3 regions of the Vreelandella vilamensis genome follow, and region 1 is predicted to be linked to each of the others. Evidence: predicted binding sites of a transcription regulator. Region 1 holds the regulator's gene; each other region holds the start of a gene.
The links. The regulator FliA, encoded in region 1, starts transcription of late flagellar genes. The targets are predictions, from matches to a motif close to CTAAAGTTNNNNNNNNNNCNGCCGATA.

Region 1 (7,234 bases):
CTATTGGTCACTCAGCTGCAAGGTGAGGGGTTGGCGCCGTTGACCCGTCGCGCCTGGCAGCAGCTCAAACAGGATGATGGCGGCGAAGTTAGCGCTGAAGTGCGCTTACTGATGGCAAGCGGCTGCGCCGCCGTGGCGGCGCACCTGGATGTGGCCACCGACGAAGCCGCGGCCTCACTACGCAGCGATTTGCTCGGCTTGCTTGGTGGTCGGCGTCGGCGGCGCGATACGGCGCTGTTGGATGCGCTGCTGTATGCGCTGATGGCCCGCGATGCGATTCGCCAGCTAGGGAGCGTTAATCGGGAGGGTGTCGTGTGACGGGCTCGCAAGATCAAGCGTCGGGGCTGCGTAAATGGGCCAACCTGCAGCGTCAACAGCAGTCGGATGCGGCCGGTGACGTGGTAGACGACCCGCAGGCGATCGAAGAGGAAGCGGTAGACAGTTCGGTCGAAAATGCCGAGATGCTGGGCGAAACCGAAACCGAAACCGAAACCGAAACCGAAACCGAAACCGAAACCGAAACCGAAACCGAAACCGAAACCGAAACCGAAACCGAAACCGAGTCGCGCGAGGAAAGTGCGCCGGACGAGCAAGCCGCGACTGCCGCGGCCGGCGCAGAGCCGGAAACGGTAGCGCCGCCAAAGCCCAAAACGGTGTTGATGGTGGTGGGCTTACCTTCCCCCAGCACGTTGCAAGCGAATCGCGTTAAGGCGCGGTTAGGGCAATGGTCAGCGCTGGGGCGGCGATGGGCCGGTGACCCGGATGACTGGGACGTGCGGGTCGTGATGCCCGATGATCCCGCCTTGCACCGCTTGGCACGCGAGCACTCGCGCTGGGCGCTTTGGGTGAGCAGCCACGCCGATGCCTTCGCGGATACCTACCGCACGTTGCGCCAACTGCGTCATGCCGGTGGCCCCAGGCGGCTTTTGGCGCTGCACGAACCTCACTTGCCGCGCGCCGGGCTGTTGGATAATTTGCACGCGGCCGCACAGACTTATTTAGGCGTTGAGCTGCTAATTTTGGCCCAATAGACGCCGTTTGGCGTAAGCTTAAGTGATGAGATAACGAAAACGAGGCAAACGCCATGCAACGACACCATGATAGGCAGCGTTGGGCAAGTATCTTTGCCTTGTGCGCAGTGCTGTTAACGGGTGTGGCCCAGGCCGCCCCGGGTAGCTGGGTGGCGCAGGTGCCGGGTATGATGGTGGCGATGAGCGACCGTCAAAGCACCTCTCAACACGCCGCGCCGTCGCCGGATGCCCCCGTTCAGGGCGGGGAAATCAACCGCATTCAATGGCGTTTTCAACACCCGCCGGGGCAGACGGTCAACGCTTGGCTGTGTCAATCTGAGCGCTGTACAGCGTTAACAGGAATGCGCGGAAGCACGCAGGCGTTTGCTGGCGAGCCCGCCGCGGCGCCGCTGCATTTTCGCTTCACATTGCCCGCGGGAACGCGGCCGGTGCGGGTGAGCGGCATGCAAGTTATCGTCAATTACCAGTGAAGGTGCCAGCCGCGAGGCGAAACGATGTACACAGCACAGGGTAGATTTGAACAGCAAGATCAACTGACTCAATACATGCCACTGGTGCGACGCCAGGCGTTAACACTGCAGGTGCGGCTGCCAGCGAGCATCGAACTTGATGACTTGATCCAAGCCGGCACGGTGGGGCTGTTAGAAGCATTAAGCCGTTTTGACGCCAGCCAGGGGGCCACCTTTGCCACGTTTGCCAGTCAGCGTATTCGTGGGGCGATGGTGGATGAGCTGCGTACCCGTGACTGGTTACCACGCAGTGTGCGCCGTTCCGCGCGGGCAGTGGATGGCGCCGTGCGTGAGTTAGAACAGCGTCTTGGACGCGCGCCGGAAGAGCACGAAATTGCCGCTGAGATGGAGATACCGCTTGGCGAGTATCAGCAGCTGCTTCACGACACCAATAGCGGGCAGCTGCTGCCGTTTGAGGCCCTAGTGGAAGAGAGCGGTGAACCCGCCGCCGGCGAAGGCGCGCAGCGCCAGCCGTTTGAACAGCTGCTCGACAGCCAGCAGCGCGAACGCCTCGTGGCCGCCATTGACATGCTGCCCGAGCGCGAAAAGCTCTTGATGGCGCTCTACTACCAAGAAGAGCTGAACTTAAAAGAGGTGGGAGCGGTGCTCGGCGTGACCGAGTCGCGGGTATCGCAACTGCACAGTCAGGCGGTGAGCCGTCTACGCGCAAAACTAAACGATTCCGCCTAAGCGGAGCCGATAATCATCCTCGCCGTGCCGAGGGTACGACATTTTTTGACTTCAAGTGACCGGCAAGGAGCCGTTGATGAACCCTTCAACGCTAATCGGTATGTTTGCCAGCATTGTCCTGCTGGTGAGTGTGCTTTTTTTTACCGCAGAGTCGCCCGAGAGCTTTCTCAATTTGCCGGGGCTGGCGATCGTGATTACCGGCACACTCGCCGCGACGTTTATCAGTTACCCCCTGCGCGAAGTGCTGCGCGTGGTGCGTTTGGTGGGGGTGGTTTTCCGGCGTGAAAATACCTACGTGCGTGACGACATCAAAGAGCTTGTGGACATGTCGCGGTTGTGGTTCAAAGGCGATGTTCGCGCGGTTGAAGAGGCGCTGGAGTACACTCGCAACCCCTTTTTGCGTACCGGGATTCAGCTCGTGATTGCCAATACCAAAGAAGACGAAATCTTCGATATGCTGCGCTGGCGGATCGCGCGGCTTAAGGCGCGCGAACACGCCGAGGCGCAAATCTTTCGCACCATGGCCACCTATGCCCCAGCGTTTGGGATGATCGGCACCTTGGTGGGGCTGGTAAATATGCTGGAAGTCATGGATGCCGGCGACTTAGAAATTATCGGACCGCGTATGGCCGTGGCGCTGTTGACCACCTTTTACGGCATTTTATTGGCCAACCTGATCTTTAAGCCCATCGCGGTGAAGCTTGAACGTCGCACGGAAGAACGCTTGATCACCATGAACATGGTGCTGGAAGGGATCTCGCTGATTACCAAGCGTCGGCTGCCCTCGTTTATTGAGGAGACGCTTAACTCGTTTATCGCGAACTATCACGATGAAATTCGCGACCCTAACGTGAAAACGCGTAAGAATAAGGGGTAGCGGCCATGTTGGACCGCGATACGCGCCGCACGTTGGAGCCGTCGCCCTCAGGAGATGGCGACGATGAAAGCTGGCTGACCAGCTACCTTGACGTGTTAACGCTTTTAATCACGCTGTTCGTTTTGCTGCTTGCACTCACCCCCCCAGGGGGCGGCGAAGCAAGCGATAGTGATCGTATGCGCCCGCCCAGTGCGATGCCCTCGATGTCGCTTGCGACCATGGCAACCGGGATACAGCCTCGCCACGATGGTTTGCAGCCGCAGTTTTCCGGCCTGACGGTGCCGGGCGTCAATGTTGAGCAGGGGCGTGAGGGCATTACCTTGCGTATTGATGACAGCCTGCTGTTTGCCAGCGGCGCTGCACAGCTGACGTCGCAGGGGCGCGGGGTGATTGACAGCTTGGTCGAGGTGTTAGAATCCTTTGACGGGCAAATTTCGATTGAAGGCCACACCGATAATATTCCCATTTCGACCGTACGTTTCCCTTCTAATTGGGAGCTTTCCGCGGCCCGGGCGATTGCCGTGCTACGCCATTTACAAGATGAGGGGCTTAACGCTTCTCGTATGCGGGCCGTTGGCTATGCTGACACCCAACCCATGGAAAGTAACGACACACCAGAAGGTCGCGCGGCTAATCGGCGTGTTGAACTACTACTGCGCCAACCGGTAGGTCGGTAATCTGTTTTCGAGGCAACGCTCTTGACGTCATTGTGTGCAAATAACTCGTCAGCCAATCCGTTCTCTACCCGCGCATTAGCTGCCCAAGCTGCCCAAATTCAGCCTTTTGGCGCGGTGGTAGCGGTGGATAGTGCGTGCCGTCAGGTGCACTCGGTAAGCGCGAACCTGGGCGCGTTACTCGACATTGCGTTGCCCGCGCCCGATACGCTTTCCTTGGCGTGTCTTCTAGGCAAGCGGTTGAGCCAGCGTTTGCGTCGTGCCATGCAAGGACGTGAGCATTTGCCGGCACCACTCACCTTTGTGCGCCAAACGCACGGGCGCAACAAACGCTACCAGGTTCATGCACTGCGCAGCGGTTCGCAGGTGTTGGTCGAAATCGAGCCGCTGCAACCGCTTGGCAAGTGGCGCTTGCTTGGGGCCGTTAATGAACGGCTGATGCAGCTCGCTGATGCCACACACCAGGAAGAGTTACTTGATAACCTGGTGAAGTCGATCCAAGAGTTAACCGGTTACGATCGGGTGGTGGTGTGCCATTTTGATAGCGATTGGCATGGCTTTATTCTTGCCGAGGCACTCGGGGGGCGGTTGCCTACGCTCCTGGGTCAGCGCTTTCCCGCCAGCGAATTCCCCGTTGGCTTGCGCCATGCCTACGAGCGCAACCCTATTCGCTATATTCAGGATATTGAGGCGCCTGCCGTGGGGTTTTTACCCAAGCCGACGGCGCCTTCACTGGAAGATAGCCTGTTACGTGCCCCTGCCGCGGATCGCGTGCGTTACTTACAAAAGCTGAATGTGCGCGGCTCACTAAGCCTCGCCATGCAAGGGGATGCCGGGCTTTGGGGGATGGTTGTTTGTCATGCGGCGACGCCTTACCCCACGCCACCGCCGGTGCGCGATGCCGTGCGGGCGCTGGTGCAGATGGCAACACAGCGCTTATTGCTGCTGCAGGCGCGGCAGGAAGCGCGCTACCTTCAGCGCGTGCAAGATAGCCTGGTACTCTCCAGCACTACCCGGAAAGAGCCGCAAAGCCCCGCGCAGCTATTGAAGGCGCAGGCCGAGACCTGGATGGCGCTTTTTCGCGCCCACGGCGTAGCGCTCTGGATTGACGGCAATACCTACCTAGCAGGAAGTGCCCCGGCGCCTACCATGATTAGCCAACTCGTCAAACGATTGGCGCGCACCCATGACCATGCTGGCCCCTGGTGCAGCCGTGAGTTGGCGAAAAACCCGCTGACCAGCTCCTTGGCGATGGGCGAGCATTGCGGTTTGCTGGCGGTGCCGTTACCGCTTAACTTGGAAGCGCGTGGTTGGTTGCTCTTTTTTCGTCCGCAGCAGGTTGAAGCGCTTTATTGGGCCATGCAGCTTTCGCCCCGTGACCCTAAGACTCATCACCCTAAGACCCATCACCCTCACCCTTCACCGAGCCAACCGTCTGTGCTGACGCTACCTTCGCCGTGTGCCGCCTGGTGCGAAGAAGTCATCGGCAAAAGCGAGGCGTGGCAGCGCGTTGAGCGGTTAGCCGCGATGGATTTGGGCGAAGACCTGACGCTGGCGATATCGGCGTATGAGATCAGCAAGCTAAACGGTTACTTAGAGCAAGAGCGTAAAGCCCTGGCAGACGCCAATCAGCGCCTAGAGCAGCTGGCACATTTTGACCCCTTAACGCAGGTATGGAACCGCTACCGTATTGAACAGGCCATCGACGCTGAGCTGGTGGCGGCGAAACGCTATGGAGCGCAATTTGGGCTGCTGTTGTTTGATGTGGATCACTTTAAAGAGATCAACGATACGCATGGCCATGCCTTGGGCGATGACGTGTTGATTGCCCTGGCGAGCTTGGTGGAGAACTCACTGCGTGGTTGCGACCATTTAGGCCGCTGGGGCGGTGAGGAGTTTGTTGTGCTCGCTAAGCATGCCGATATTGAGGCATTAATCGGCCTCGCAGAGCGCCTACGCGAGCTGATTACAACGCTCAACGTTGAGGGGCTGCACAAACCGCTAACGGTCAGTATCGGCGTGGCCGAATGGCAGCCGGATGATAGCTGCAAAAGCATGGTAGCGCGGGCGGATAAGGCGATGTACCGGGCCAAGCATGAGGGGCGAAATCGAGTGGAAGTTGCGACGAGGGAGGTGTCGTGACGTTACGCTCATTAATTGGAAACTGGATGTCACCACGGCGTGCCACTTGGAGCGCGGGGGTGATGTTTGTGGGCTTGTTGCTACTGGTAGTGTGGGAAATGCGCCACTTTTACCACAATCAGCAACAGCAAGCGCAGGCGCACACCGCCGCCAATGCCGAGATGGTCGCGCAATGGATGGAAAGCGTGCTTGATGCGTCGCGGCACTCGCTGCAAGGCGTGGCCGAGCTTTACCGCCTCAGGCAAAACCAAAGCCTAGCGCAGCAAGATCTAGCGAATCTGTTAAATCGCCGCCGCGATAGCCTGAGTGTGTGGCAAGACGTTGCCGTGCTGTTACCGGAAGGAGGTATCGTGGCAGCAACGGCGCCGGGGTCGTTTTCTTTTGACGACTCGCCATGGCTGCAAGCGCTGGCCTCCAATGATGCCGGGTCGGAAAGTGCGGTATCACCGCTTTACCGTGAGGCAGACAGTGGCACGCCGTATCTGCTTCACGCTCTGCGGATTGAAAACGGTGGCGGCGAATTGGAGGCCTTGGTGGTTGCCCGGCTATCGCCTGGCTATATCGTTCACGTGGTGAATCAGATGCCGGTGCGCCGCGGTGAAAGCGTAGCGATATTAGATATAACGGCGCGCGTAGTGATTCAGCGTAGCGATCAGCAGCGTGAGGCCGAAGCGCTACGGGGGAAAGCGGTTAGCACCGAGCAGCTGAACGCCTTTTTGGATTCCTCCGTTGTGAGTGATAGCTGGGTGCGTCAGTCACCGCTGGACGGGGATCAACGGATGTTCACCGGGCGCAAGTTGCAAGCGGCCCCGTGGCTTGTGATTGTCGGCGAAAATACCACCGTTTACCTGCACGACTGGTGGCGACGTTTTTGGGCGCTGTTGATCGGCATCCTCTTGCTGTTGGCACTGGGATCTCTCACGCTGCGCCACTACCGGCAACTTTATGTTGCCGAGCAAACCTTGCGCGAACACCGTAACCGGCTATCAGAGGAAGTCGCCGCGCGCAAAGAAATGCAGCAGGCCAGTGAGCTAAAAGCGGCACAGCTTAAAATCGCGGCCTTGGCGTTTGAAACACATTTGGGCATGTTCATCGCGGATGCCAATAATCGTATTGTGCAGGTCAATGATACGTTTAGCGAGATCACCGGTTATCGCGAAGAGGAAGTGCTCGGGCAGACGCCGGCGCTGTTAAATTCCGGGCGCCACGACGCCGATTTCTATCGCGCCATGTGGCAGCAACTTGACGAGTCTGGTCGCTGGCAAGGGGAAGTGTGGAACCAGCGCAAAAGCGGCGAGGTTTACCCGCAGT
Region 2 (7,234 bases), on a different contig from region 1:
TTTCACCAAGTTGGCAGTTTCCAATGCATAATCTGCGTCCATAATGCGAGATTGTGCTGCACTGGTGCTTATCTTCTGCTGTTCAAGGTTGGCGATGGCACCTTCAAAGCGATTATTCAAAGCGCCATAATTACTTCTATAACCATCAACCAGTGAAAGAGCGTCGTCGAAGGTTTCAATAGCGGCTCCGGCACCACCCTGAGTCAGCAGGTTCACATATTTCAAACCTAGTGTTTCACTATCTGAGGGTGTGGCGGGGATGGTCAACTTGTTCGCATTTCCGCCAAAATCGGCGTCCATGACGATATCTGTGTCTGTGCTGAGTGGGTGTGGCGGAGGACCATCCGGCATCTCATCCCAGTCAACTTTCAAGTTATAATGCCCATTACCGGCTACGGCCAGAAAGAGTGGTTGGTTCACTTCTTCAATCACCACCCTTTCAAGGCGAGTTCCAGGGTCATTGTAGCCGTCATTCACTCCATTATCATGCCAATCGCCATCACCGCTGTAGGCGATATTCATGCCAGCAACACGGCGTGTTACAACACTTCCCGGCGGCGGATCATATTCGGTTGTATTGTGAAAGAGAATGGAATCATCATATTCAACTTCATCACCGAAGCCATTAGCTGAATTAAGCAAGTTCTGCTTCAAATCATCAGGGTTATCAATACCATTAATGGACCAGGTATAGTCAACATCGTCGGGATCATTTACCTCCAGTGGTGTGCCCACAAGATGGGTACCGTTGATGGTAAAAAGCTGGATATCATCATCAGCTCCCAAAGAATCAATATCAATGACAAGCCCCTTCGTGCCCTTCGGGATAAACCCTATTGGGTCAGCTGATGAAGGACGACTATTGTCCCAAACACCCTTGGTTACAACATCCTTGAGAGTTTGAGTATTACCAAGCGCGGCATCCAGTTGCCTTTGTTCGGCCGGCGCCAAAGGGTGCTTATCGAAGGCCTGCGTATCGAAAGAAATCCGATCGATTTCATCTTGTAGCTGCAAGAACTCGCCATGCAGCGCTTCACGATCGGAATTCGACAGGGTTCCATTTGCCGCCTGCACCGACAGCTGCCGCCCACGCTGCAGCAGGCCATTGATGCCATCCAGGCCACCTTCCGCGGTCTGCATCAGGCTGATGCCATCATTGATGCCCTGGGTGATCTTGTCACCAGCCCGAAGGCTGGCCTCCATGCGGTTGGCCATGGCTTGACCGGCAGCGTCGTCCTTGGCGCTATTGATGCGTAAGCCGGAGGATAGGCGCTCCATGGCGGTGGCTAACGCACCGTTCGCACGGGTGTTGTGGGCTTGGCTCTTGAGCGAGAGAGTGTTGGTATTGATGATGACGGCCATGACTGCCTCCTTGCATTCATTTGTCCTCATGCTACTTAATTTTTTACTTGCGAACACCCCTTTTTCATCGTTTACGCGAGAGGCATGCTCTCTATCATTCTCCTGTTACCAACTTTTACACCTTTTTTTATCAAGTACCCTAAAGGTTTCCTCCCATCCGCCGTAATCAGTAATAACGGCACACAATGTGGCCGAAAAAGCGGGCCTTCTAGGCCAGTGTCAAAGTAAAGGAGAATCACCATGTCAGTGATTAATACCAACATCACCTCCATGATCGCCCAGCAGAACCTGAATAAGTCAAACGACTCGCTCAGCACTGCCATGGAGCGTCTGTCTTCAGGTCTGCGCATCAACAGCGCTGCTGACGATGCCGCCGGTCAGGCCATCGCCAATCGCATGAGCGCCCAGATCACCGGTCTAAACCAGGCGGTGCGTAACTCCAACGACGGTATCTCTGTTGCACAGACTGCCGAAGGCGCCCTGAACCAGATCAACGACAACGTCCAGCGTGTCCGCGAGCTGACGGTTCAAGCGGAAAATGGCACTAATAGCCAGGATGACCTGAACTCTATTCAGGATGAGATCAATCAGCGCCTGACAGAAATTGATCGCATTTCAGCAGAAACTGACTTTAACGGCACCAAGGTGCTAGATGAAGGCGTTTCTGCCATGAGTATTCAGGTAGGGGCCAACGATGATGAAACCATCGAGATTTCACTGACGGCCATCAACCGCGACACCCTTGATCTTACTGGCTTTAATGTCAATGGTCCTGATAATCCTTCAGCACCTGCTGATGGTGAAAAACTCACCGATGTTGATGGGAAGTCCTTTACAGCAGCCACCACTGCATCCACCACTGCAGGCGATACTGAAATTGCTATCGCTGATTTTACCGGCGTAGCAGCTGCCAATGTTTCAGACGTTGACGGTTACACCGGTGGTGGTGACGTTGTATCCGATGCTGACGGGAACCTGTTTCTGGATACCGGTACTACCGATGCCAATGGTGATACCATTTATTATGAAGTTGAAAGCTTTGATGCTACAGCTTCTACTGGTGGTGCTGGTGCTACGCTTGACAGCGTCACCATCACTGGTGATGCGCTGACAATTGCTACATCAGATCCGCTGAAGCAGTTGGATGACTCATTGAGCACCATTGATGGTTTGCGTTCTGAACTGGGTGCGGTACAGAATCGATTTGATTCCGCTATTACCAACCTTGAAACCAACAGCACGAACCTTTCCGCTGCACGTTCACGTATCGAAGATGCTGACTATGCAAAAGAAGTAGCCAACATGACGCGTGCACAGATCCTGCAGCAGGCAGGTACCAGCGTATTGGCCCAGGCCAATCAGATCCCTCAGAGCGTGCTGTCTCTGCTGGGCTAATCTAAAACGCTATAAGCTTTATAATGAAGCAGGCCCTATGGCCTGCTTTTTTATCATTGTATATTACAAGTTTTTATAGTTCTATCCTCTTGAAGTAGCGTTATTCATCCTTGCTAAGATCGAGTTCTCATGGTGCGCAAAAATAGACATATTCAAAACCGTTCCGTTGGCAAGCCATTAAGTTTGGCAAAACTTCGTCAACAAACCGAACGTCAGCCACACAATGCTAATGCGTGGATAAAACTGGCTCAATGGCACCTTGAGAAAGATGAGCTTGATGAGGCTTATCAAACCATGGCAAAAGCGGAACAGCAATTGCCTGAGAGCCATGAAATATTAGAATGGCTGGGATATATTGAATATAAGCGCCATAAACCCAAGGAAGCACTAAAATATCTAGAGTTATCTCAAACTGTTCAACCGAATTCAGTATTTTGCTTAACAACTTTAGCTAAAATATATTTTGATGCAGGAAAGCTTACAACCGGCCTAGATTATATCGAAAAAGCCGAGCATCTATCACCTAAGGATATTAGAGTGCTGGATACGAAAGGAAAAATACTAAACGGCTTGTTTCGGTTAGAAGAAGCAAAAGAGGTGTTTTTACGCCTGATAGAGTTGAATCCTGACTCTCATGTGCACTGGAACAGTCTTGGTAATGTCATGCGGGATTTAGGGAATCTGGATAGCGCGATTGCCTACTATAAAAAATCTGAGAAATTGACTGGAAAAGACCCGATACCTTATTCAAATTGGCTAACTTCTTTGCATTATGATGCCGAGGTATCACGCGAAGAAATTGAAGAAGTTATCAACCAATGGGAAGTGCACTACGCACCCCAAGATCCGCCCAAACGGCCTTTGGCGGAAAATCTAGACCCTTCTCGTCGCCTTAGAATCGGAATGCTTTCGGATGGTTTTCGCAGTCATCCGGTAGGCAAGATGATAGTGCGATTTTTAGAGCATTTCAATTCTGAAGAGGCAGAGCTTTTCGCCTATTCTACCAGTGATATTAAGGACAGCATATCCCTAAGATTACAATCATGCATAGATCATTGGCTATCAATTAATCAATTTTCTGATAAAGCTCTCTATCAGAAAATGCGTGACGATAAAATCGACATTTTAATTGATCTTTCTGGCCACAATACTGGCAATCGAATGAAGGTGATTGCCATGCAGCCCGCACCTTTACTAATGAAATGGGTAGGGGGGCTGATTAACACAACGGGCGTAAAGTCAATAGACTACTTGATCAGCGATAGCATTGAAACGCCCAAGGGTGAAGACAAACACTACACTGAAAAATTGATTCGTTTGCCCGATGATTACATTATTTTTGATCCGCCCAAAAACCTTCCAAATATTAATGAGCTTCCTGCCAAGCGCAATGGCTATATAACGCTGGCTTGTTTTAACAACCCTATCAAGATCAATCATAAGACCCTGGTAGAATGGTCCAAAATAATGCATCAATTACCTGGGTCCAAGCTGCTATTGAAAGGTCGCGCATATAGTAGCGAAGCTTTTTGTGAACATCTTTATACCCAGCTTGAAGCCGAAGGGATCTCGCGCGAGCGCCTGTTAATTGAAGGCCCCGGCGCTAATCATGAAATGCTGGATGCCTATAATCAGGCTGATATTGCCCTGGATCCATGGCCCTATTCCGGCGGCTTGACCACCTGCGAGGCCTTTTTAATGGGCGTGCCAGTGGTTTCACTTCCCGGCCCAACATTTGCCGGACGCCACAGTGCCACTCACCTTGTCAACGCCGGTATGCCGGAGTTGGTTGTGAACAGCTGGGATGAATACCACGAACGCGTGCTGGAGCTGGCAAGCGACCTAGACAGTCTAGCCACTATTCGTACACATCTTCGAGATGTCTTGCTTCAATCCCCTGTTTGCGATGGCCCACGTTTTACGTACCACCTGACCAAGGCGCTGCGTGCTATATGGCAACGTTACTGTGAAGGCAAAGCTCCCGAGGCACTTACCTTCAACAAACAGGGGGAAGCCTGGTTCGAAGGTGAAGATGCACCTGTTGAGGTACAGCACCCTGAATCCCAAGAAGTGGATGTTGGGTTCACCTGGAATTTAGCAGGAAAGATCATCACACTTGATAACAGTGCAAAGCTTATCCGCCAAAAAAGTATTGAAGGGCTTCGCAAATTAAACGCCTTTGGTATTGTCGCTTTTGACCCCACCAGCCAAGTGAAAAAACCTCAACAGTTTGAAGGCAGCGAAGACGTTCAAGTGCTCCCTCATGCCGCCCTCGGCGATGGCCAGCCGGCAACGCTTCATGCCTGCCTGGACCCTGCCTTCAGCAGCACGCTTGAGCCACTACCCCCGGAACAGCAGCACGCCGCCAATCCGCAAGGCGCCAGGGTGCTCACCAAGCTGCCGATCAATACTATCGCCCTGGACAGCATTGAAGGCCTTGAAAGCCTGGACTGGCTGATTCTGGACGACCTGAGCGACGCCACGGCCATTCTGGAACATGGTGAAAAGGCATTGAAAGATACCCTTGCCATTCAAGTGCGCATTGCCTTCCAGCCGACCCATCAGCGTCAGCCCAACCTTGCAGAAATACAACACTGGATGGCTCGCCATGGCTTCCGTTTCTACCGTTTCAATGATCAGCAGTATCTGAGCCACCTACCGGAAAACGTACCAGCGGAAAAACGCCAAGCCACCGAACTGCAAAGTGCCGATGCGTTGTTCCTCCCAAGCTATGAGCGTATGGCAGTGCTGACCGACAACCAGCGCACCAAGCTCGCGTTCCTTCTGCATACGGTGTATGGCATCAAGGATATGGCGTATGGATTGTTGAAGGAGGTGGATGAGGCGAAGGCGGAGGGGTACCTAATTGAAGAAGGCATGGCCGATAAAAGAGACCAGATTACTAACGATAAACCCCTTAAAGAAGGGAAAAAAATAATACATATTTGCTTTAATAATATGCATGTTCAACCGCTAGTAGATATTTTGACTGATCATGATATTCACCCTAGTGTTGAGCATGATGTTTACGTAGAGCGTAGCCGATCTATACCAAATTATGATATTGATATATCAAATAATCCTAAAGCGCATTTTTTTGATCAGAAAAATGATTTGATAAAGATTAAAAGCTTATGCTTAAAAGACGATGTAGTAGGTATTTTTTTCCATGGTATGTTTTTTGACTGGCAAAAAAAATTAGTGAAATATATCGGAGAAAAAAAGAAAACCGTTTGGGTAATGTGGGGAGGGGATCTTTATAACCCTATAAAAAATAATATAGATATTTCAGACGTTGTACAATCTCTTTATGGGGTTGCTACTTGGTGGGATGGTGACTTTTCTATTTTCACTAAATATTATGGCCCAAAGGAAAGAGTTCCTTTTCTTTATTCACTAGGGGATGAGTGGGAAGTCATAGATGATGAGAAAATAGAAAAAGAAAACCGCATTGTGTTAGGTAATAGCGGAGATCCGTCAAACAACCATCTTGACATATTAAAAGAGCTTTCAACAAAAAGTGATATTAAGAAATATAAAATTGTCTTACCGTTTTCATATAACGCTCCTGAAGGTTATAAAGATAAAATTATTAAAAGCGCTATATCTTTGAATATTGCTAATCAGGTGTCTTTTATAGAAGAAAAAAGGACTGCTCTTGAATATTTTAGGTTTTTAGCACAGTCAATGTTTGTAATTATGGCACATGATCGGCAACAAGGTGGTGCAAATATAGTTGCCTCTTTGTTATATGGAAATGCCACTGTAGTAAAGAAAAAAATAAAGTTCCTCGGTAAGAATATGCAAAATCCCTTGTGGGAAAAGCTAGCTAAAAATGGCGAAGTTCTTTTTTCATATGATTTTTTCTGTAAAGTTGATTCGTTAAGAGAGGTTTTTGTTAGTGAAGAACAAAAAAAGAAGCAAAGAGAAATTGCTTTTAAGAGCTTTGGGAAAGAAGTTGTTATAAATAAAATGTTCGCTGGATTTGATAAGATAGTAAAGTCAAATAATTTTTATAAAATGAAAGCGCCTGAAGTTTTTTTTCTAGGAAATCAAAAATCGGGCACAACTGCCATTGCAGCTTTAGTAAGTGAAGCTGCAAATAAAAAAGCAACGCTTGATATTAAAGGGGGCAGTAAAGACTTTGCGTGGCAAAAAATGGCGATTCATGACGGCAATGCGTTAATCGATTTCTTAGAAAGACACCAAAGTGAGATGGATTCTGATATCGTTAAAGAGCCAGCACTTTCTGTTTTTCTTGATACACTTATTGATTTATTCCCTGATTCAAAGTTTGTTTTGATTATTCGTAACCCTTATCAGAATATTAGGAGTATCTTGAATAGGCTTGGTGTGCCGGGTTCGCATAAAAAGTTAAGTTATGAAGACTATGAGGTTTTTTCTACATCGCCTGCTTGGAAATACGTAGTTGACAGCAACTGGCTGGGTTGCGATTCTAAAAGTTATATTGAGTCGT
Region 3 (7,234 bases), on a different contig from region 1:
CCAGTTGGCGCTCAAGCTGGGCTTGAAACTGTTCGATCAATCGCGCGTTGCGGGTGAAACCGATTTTGAGGGCATCTTCAATTACCAGCGGCAACAGCGTCGCCGACGGAATCGAGCAAAGTATCGGCCCGGCAAACCCCGCCGCCAGTAAATACGGCAGCCGCCCGATGTGGTCGATATGCACGTGAGTGACAATTAGCGCGTTAAGCGTGCTGATATCAAAATCGACGTTAAGCTGCTCAAAGCTATCTTGCGCTTCGTCTTCGCCTTGGAAGAGGCCGCAGTCAATTAGCATTGAATGGTCATGGTTGAGAATTAGCTGGTGGCAGCTGCCGGTGACGCCCTCGGCGCCACCGTGGTGGAGAATATCGAGCATGGAAAGTCCTTTTCCGAGATGTGCCGCTTATTTAGCACGGCGATTACTTTTTACGACCCAGTGCCGCGTCTAGCGCGTCGAACTGCTGGTTCAAGTAGGTGCTGGTCTGGTTCATCTGCGCAATCATCGAGTCGAGCTGGCCGAACTGCACCCGATAGCGCGAAATCGTGCGCTCGATACTCTTCTCCATACGTTCGTAACGGGCATCCAGGCTTTCGATGCGGTTTTCCGCACCGCTAATCGCAATACCCAAGGTGCCAGTATCGCCCGTCAACTGTTTGACGGTAGTGCTCAGGCTATCGGCCAAGCCGTTTTCACCGTCCACGCCGGCGAAAAAATCACTCAAAGCATTTGGGTTATCTTTGGCAAGATCGCTAATCGCGCCTTCGTCTATTTCCAGTGTGCCATCACGCTGCAGGGTAATGCCCAACTGGTTAAGCGTGGAAAATTCGCCGCCGGCGACGCCGCTTGTCAACGTGCTGCGCAACCGCCCTTCAATGGTGCGCACCGCACTATCGCCCACCAGCTCGCCAGCGGTTTCCTGATCACCGGAAAACGTCGTCAACGAGCCAATCGTGCCTTTCATTTCATTGAAGGCTTTAACAAAGCCGCCGATAGCTTCACGGATTTTTAGCGTATTGCGCTCGACGGTGACGGTACTGCTTGCCGTTTCGTCCACGCCAATATTCAGCTCGCCAAGGTTAAGGGTGACTCCCTGAATCGCGCCTTTGACTTCGTTACTATCGCTGGTGATGTCTATGCCATTAACAGTTAAAGCTGCGTTTTTGCCGCTGATAGCAGTGCCACTTGTCAGCGTTTGGTTATCCGAATCGGTTACATCGATAGCTGTTGCTCGGTCATCCCCAGCGTAGAACGCAAAACCTTTAATCGACGCATGGTCGCCAGTCTCGCTTGAACTTAGGGCCAGTCGGTAATCTGTGCCATCGAAAATCACGCTGGCATTCACCCCCGCGTCTTTCTTGGCATTAATGGCATCACGGATCTCTTCTAGGCTGCTATCCGCCGCTATCTCAATGGCGATGCTCTTTTTACCATTAAACGTAAGCTCCAGCTGCGTTGCACCGTTAAGCGTTAGCGCTTCGCTGGCATCTGCCACCCCGCTAGAGGCGAGGGTGCCGCTGGTAGCAAGCTGGGCGACTTCCACGCGATAACTGCCCGGCAGCGCGTCCGCGTCGGTGGTGGCGGTAATCTCATCGCCGCGCACACTGGCCGAAAGGCTCTGGTAAAGCTTGGGGTCTTTTAGCCCATCGACGGCCTCTTTCAGCCCATCCAGGGAAGACTGGATTTTGCCGTAAGCGGAAATTTTGGCATTTTGCTGCTCTTGCTGACGCGTAATGGGCGCAAGCTTGCCGCGCTCAGCGTCTTTTAGCTGATCAAGCAGGCCATTAAGGTCTAGGCCGGAGCCAATACCGAGAGAGGTTATTGTCGCCATACTGGAATTCCTCAGTGTTCAAGGCTAAACCCAACACGTATTGCGCTTCGCCAGCATAAAAGCGGACAGTGCGCACTGTCGGTTAATTGTCGTTAGTTTTACTATCGACTAAAAAGACGCTATCTTTAGCGCCTTTTTGTTCTTTAAGTGTAACAGCGGATAGGCGAACACAGCACTTTTTTCCTCATCGCCCACTGCCATAGAGCAAAAAGCCCGCTCATGAGCGGGCTTTGGTGGGCTTACTGGCCGGTTAGGCTATCGGCGTTGATCAACCCGCACTCATTTGCGACTCTAGCGCGGCAAACTGGTTAGTCAGGTAGTCGCTGGTCTGGTTCATTTCGGCGATCATGCCGTCAAGCTGACTAAACTGCTCGCGGTAGCGACCAATGGTCTGCTCAACCGACTGCTCCATACGCGTATAGCGATCACCTAATGACTCCACCCGATTTTCAGAGCCGTTAATGGCCCCCTGAACGGTGCCATAACTGCTCAGCATTTGGCCGACGCTTGTGTCGATTTGCTCAGCCAAGCCGGTAGCGTTCTCGCCTCCGGCGAAGAAATCCGATAACGCCTGTTGTTCGTTAGCGATCACGTCGTCCAAACGCCCTTCGTCCACGGAAAGCGTGCCATCAAGTTCCAGCGAAATACCGATATCGCTCAGCATCGAAAAGCCATCACCGCCCGCGGCAACACCGCCGCTTAGCGCGCTGCGCAACGTCGACTCAACCCTACGGACCGTGTTGTCGCCGTTTAACTCTCCGGCCTGCCCGGTTTCTTGATTAAAGGAGGTCAGCTCACCGATAGAAGTTTTAAGCGAGTTGTAGGAATCCACAAAGCCTGTCACCGCCTCACGCACTGCCAAGGTATCTTGTTCAACAGAAACCGTGCCGGTGCCTTCGCTTTGCAGGTTCAAGGTCACGCCTTGAATCGCGCCCTCTACTTGATTGTTAGCGCTGGTGATGGTGATGCCGTTGACGTCCAGGCTCGCATCGGTACCCGCTTGGTGGGTATTGTCGGTGTCGGAGGTGAAAGGCGCTGGCTCCGCACCATCAAACGAAAAACTTGAGATCGAAGCATCTGCGCCGGTTTCACGCGAACTCAGCGCCAAGCGAAACTCATTGGTGCCGCTGCCGTCGTTAATAATGGTCGCGTTGACGCCCGCATTTTCATCGGCGTTGATCGCATCGCGGATATCTTCAAGCGAGCTATCTGCTGCGATGGCAACATTTCGCGTCGAACCATCGCCAAAGGTAAACTCCATCTGCTGGGCATCAGTGCCAGAGATCGGATCTTCAGCATTATCAACGCCATCTGATGCCAACGTGCCGCGCGTGGCAAGCGAGGTGACGTCAATGTTGTAGCTGCCCGGCATCGCCGTTTCATCCGCGGCTGCGCTTACCGCTTCGCCGCTGGTGTTGGTAGAAAGGCTCTCGTAGAGCGAAGTATCGCCTAACGCACTGGCGCTGCTCTGAAACTCAGAAAGCGCGCCTTCTAACTTGCCATAAGCGGAAATCTTGGTCTGCTCGGTCTCTAGCTGCTGCTCAATGGGTGCTAGCTTTTCGCGCTCTGCGCTACGCAGCTGATCCAGAAGACCGTTAAGGTCAAGCCCAGAGCCAATGCCAAGTGATGAAATCGACATACCAACTATCCTTTTTTTCGCGGTGCGACTTCTTCTGCCAAGCCACTGACCCGCTTCTACTAAGCCACACTGACAAACACCGGCGGAGCGTAATATGGTGCATTCGACGCCTGATGCGCCCTGCTCAATTAACTCATACTGTAAACACTCGGCGTTGTGATTGCGAACTTGACCCTAAGTGCCACTTTTTATGTATCAGCATGTAACGTCAGCTGGCGACGATTCATCACAACGACCCATCACAACCATCCATCACAACCATCCATCACAACCATCTATGGCAACTATCCATAGCAACCTATCCACTTATTGCTCCGCTTGGGTTAGCGCTTGTAGTCGCTGGTAAAGCGCTTTTGCGCTTTCAACGGCGGTTGTCTCGTGGGCATCCAGCGTTAGGTAAATGTCTTGGCGCTTATCTTGCGTCACGGCCTCTAATTCGCTCTGGTAGCGGTTTAGCAGATGCTCCAGGTTCAGGCGAATCATCATAAGCTCTAGCTCAAATTCCGATTGCAGCGACTCATAGCGCGCCTTATGCTCCGCCGTTTTGCTCGCGTCCACCAACACTTTGAGTGTCGTGCTCACTTCTTTTTTCATGGTGTTGAGTTTAGGAACGAGGTCATAAACCACCTCATACGCGGAAATATTAGTAACAGCTTGGCTCACAACGCCCCCAGAAACGGCAAAAAATATCAGCGTTACCGAAAATAGCACATCACGACTAGGTTATGAGGAATGGAGTTCATTCACACCTTCGCGTTGCCATCGATAACGGCCTGAAGACCGCTGGCCGTCACGGGTTGCTTTTCCGCATCTACCACCTTGCCACCGGCACGGGCGAGCTCTTTTGAAAGATTCACCAAACGTACCAGCTGCAGCTTGTTGGGGGTGGAGGTGCTGCTTTTTTTCAGCATCTTCACGCTGACGCCTTTAATCGGAAACTGACCGTTATCATTATTAAAAGACGGTAGCCGCCCCGGTGGGTACGCATTGGCAATATAAATCGGGTTGCGCGGCGATTCGCCTGCCACGGTGAAGGATTTACTGCTGCTCTCATACACCGCGCCTGCGGCACCAAGCAAAATACCCAGGCGCTCATTTAGCGCAAGGGTCGGGTCGTCAAACATCACAAAAAGCCCCCAAGCCCCCGCGTTTTCATCCACCAACACGGGGGAATCAACGTCAGGGGTTGAGGCTTTAGCCACACTGCCTGCTTGCTTGCGGGGTGCGCGCTTACGAAAGCCGAAACTTAAGTTCAGGGACTCCCCCGTGAACAGCAGGTAAATCACTACCAAGCCGCAATTAAGGCTTACCCAACCCGCCAAAATCGCGATTAAAAGCGGGAGTGTTGTCGGATCCATGACGTTCTCGATATTAAGTGACACGTTATTGTCGCCGACAAAGCGGCTCAATAACATTGAGTTATATCATATTAGGTTTTTCCGTAACCCCACACCACAAAGTCCGGGTTGAGTGTCTCGCTTGGTGTGGCGTAAGAAAGCGGCTCACCTTGCAGCGTTACCACTCGACCACCCGCCTGCTCAACCACCGCTTGCGCGGCACCGGTATCCCACAAGCAAGTTGGCCCTAAGCGCGGGTAAACATCGGCCTTGCCTTCGGCAATCACACAGAGTTTCAGCGAGCTGCCCAGGGGCCGAATAGTGTGCTCGCCGAGCTTTTTAAGCCAACCGGCAAGCGCCGGGCTAGCGTGCGAGCGACTCCCCATCACGCGCCACGGCGTATTGGCATCGGGCTTTCCGGCCACGTGCAGGGTATGGCGCACGCCATGTTCATCGATTTTAACCGCACCAACGCCTTTTGCCGCCAGATACGCCGTGCCTAACGCGGGCGCGACCACCACGCCCAACACAGGCTTACCCTGTTCGATCAGCGCAATATTAACGGTGAACTCGTCATTGCGCTTAATGAACTCTTTAGTGCCATCAAGCGGGTCTACCAGCCAATAGCGGCCGTCCACATCCGGCCCGGCAAAGCCCTGTACATCTTCTTCGGATAACACCGGTATACTCTGCGGCAATGCATCAAGGCGATTCATGATAATGTGATGCGCGGCTTTATCCGCCTCGGTTAGCGGGCTTTTGTCTTCCTTTTCTTCCACGCTAAAGTCGCGCGCATATACCGCCATGATGGCATCACCCGCCTCGCGGGCAATGCCTTCCACGGTATCGAGTAAATCGTTTATATCCATCGTGTTTTCCTCTCTATTCACCCGCGCCTGACAAGGAATACTTTCAACACCATACCCGCGAGCCACCCTACCCGCCACCGTCAAAGCAATGGTGAATGATGACGTTTTCTAATGGCGCTCCAACTTGGACCGCTCTTGTGAGAGCCCGATTTATCGGGCGAAAGAGGGGCGTGCACGGTATTGAGATCATGGGTATCGTATACGCACTTTTCGACCATGCGACCCCGTTATGAGGGAATGGATACCCATGCAGCTGCTTCACACCGCGGATTGGCACCTGGGCCAGAGCTTTCACGGCCAGGAGCGCCACGCCGAGCACCGCGCTTTTCTTACCTGGCTTTTGGATACTCTCACCGAGCGCGCGCCGGATGCCTTGCTGGTGGCGGGAGATATTTTCGATGTAGTGAACCCATCATTGCGCGCCCAAGCGCTGTTTTATGATTTTATCGTCAGCGCTCACGAACGGCTGCCGAGCCTTGATATTGTGCTGATCGCCGGTAACCACGACAGCGGCAACCGTATCGAGTTGCCCGCGCCGTTGATGAAGCGCCTGCGCGCCCACGCGTTAGGCCGAGTGAACTGGCAGGATGACGGCCACCTGGATGCCAAACGCCTGCTGGTGCCGTTGACCGATGCGGCGGGCGACACCCGCGCTTGGTGCCTGGCGCTGCCTTTTTTGCGCCCGGCGGAAGTCACGGGCGTTGCCCAGCCAAACGAGGAGCACGAGCCCGCCGATAACGACTACGTGAGCGGTATCACGCGGGTGCATCGTGAGCTGATCGACGCGGCAAAAGCCCAGCGCGCCCCCGGCCAGGCGCTGGTGGCGATGAGCCACGCTCACCTGCACGGCGCGGCGGTGTCAGAGGCGAGCGAGCGCCCGATTGTGATCGGCGGCGAGGAGTCGATTTCCGCCGCGCTTTTTCCGCCGGAGATTGCCTACGTGGCCCTTGGCCACCTGCACCGCGCCCAGCACGTGGGCGAGCCGCGCATCCGCTATAGCGGCAGCCCCTTGCCGCTGGATTTCAGCGAGGTCGATTACCCGCACCAAGTGGTCGCGGTCACCCTTGACGGCGATACGCTCGCCGGTATTGAGACGATCCCGGTGCCGCGCCCGGTGGCCATGCACCGCATCGGCCCCGCGCCGCTTGACGACGTCCTCGCCCAGCTTAACGCCTTAAACGACGACCCGGCGCTGCCCAAAGAACGCTGGCCCTGGCTTGAGGTACGCGTGGCGCTCGACGCCCCGCTGCCTGATTTGCGCTCCCGCATTGATGCCGCCCTGGAGGGCCGCGCGCTGCGCCTGCTGCGATTAGAGCGCCGCCTGCCCCAAGTTACCGAGAAAGGCGCCACCGCGCCGGTCAGCCTGGAGACGTTAGGCCCGCGCAAGCTGTTCGCGACAACCTGGGAAGCCCGCTGGGGCACGCCGCCGGGGGACGAGGTGCTCGCCGATTTCGACCGTCTGCAGCAAGAGGTGCTCGACGGCGAGGATAGCGTTGAGTCCCAGGAGGGCCGCGTGTGAAAATTCTCGCCCTACGCTTGGAAAACTTGGCCTCGCTGCCC

Region 2: the regulator FliA is predicted to act here: its motif matches at 1,502-1,528, upstream of QC823_RS10790 (FliC/FljB family flagellin).
Region 3: the regulator FliA is predicted to act here: its motif matches at 1,932-1,958, upstream of fliD (flagellar filament capping protein FliD).

What each region holds. Positions count from the first base shown of each region.
Region 1 is NZ_JARWAN010000008.1:76,926-84,159, reverse strand. It holds gene flhF (flagellar biosynthesis GTPase FlhF) at 1-318, shown strand, start outside; gene QC823_RS06900 (hypothetical protein) at 315-1,031, shown strand; gene QC823_RS06895 (flagellar protein FlhE) at 1,085-1,501, shown strand; gene QC823_RS06890 (RNA polymerase sigma factor FliA) at 1,526-2,230, shown strand; gene QC823_RS06885 (motility protein A) at 2,307-3,107, shown strand; gene QC823_RS06880 (OmpA/MotB family protein) at 3,113-3,784, shown strand; gene QC823_RS06875 (sensor domain-containing diguanylate cyclase) at 3,806-5,923, shown strand; gene QC823_RS06870 (bifunctional diguanylate cyclase/phosphodiesterase) at 5,920-7,234, shown strand, end outside.
Region 2 is NZ_JARWAN010000016.1:66,966-74,199, reverse strand. It holds gene QC823_RS10795 (flagellin N-terminal helical domain-containing protein) at 1-1,362, opposite strand, end outside; gene QC823_RS10790 (FliC/FljB family flagellin) at 1,603-2,757, shown strand; gene QC823_RS10785 (TDP-N-acetylfucosamine:lipid II N-acetylfucosaminyltransferase family protein) at 2,887-7,234, shown strand, end outside.
Region 3 is NZ_JARWAN010000011.1:83,124-90,357, forward strand. It holds gene QC823_RS08580 (MBL fold metallo-hydrolase RNA specificity domain-containing protein) at 1-376, opposite strand, end outside; gene fliD (flagellar filament capping protein FliD) at 420-1,829, opposite strand; gene fliD (flagellar filament capping protein FliD) at 2,098-3,468, opposite strand; gene QC823_RS08595 (hypothetical protein) at 3,775-4,131, opposite strand; gene QC823_RS08600 (hypothetical protein) at 4,212-4,826, opposite strand; gene cysQ (3'(2'),5'-bisphosphate nucleotidase CysQ) at 4,898-5,674, opposite strand; gene QC823_RS08610 (exonuclease SbcCD subunit D) at 5,922-7,193, shown strand; gene QC823_RS08615 (AAA family ATPase) at 7,190-7,234, shown strand, end outside.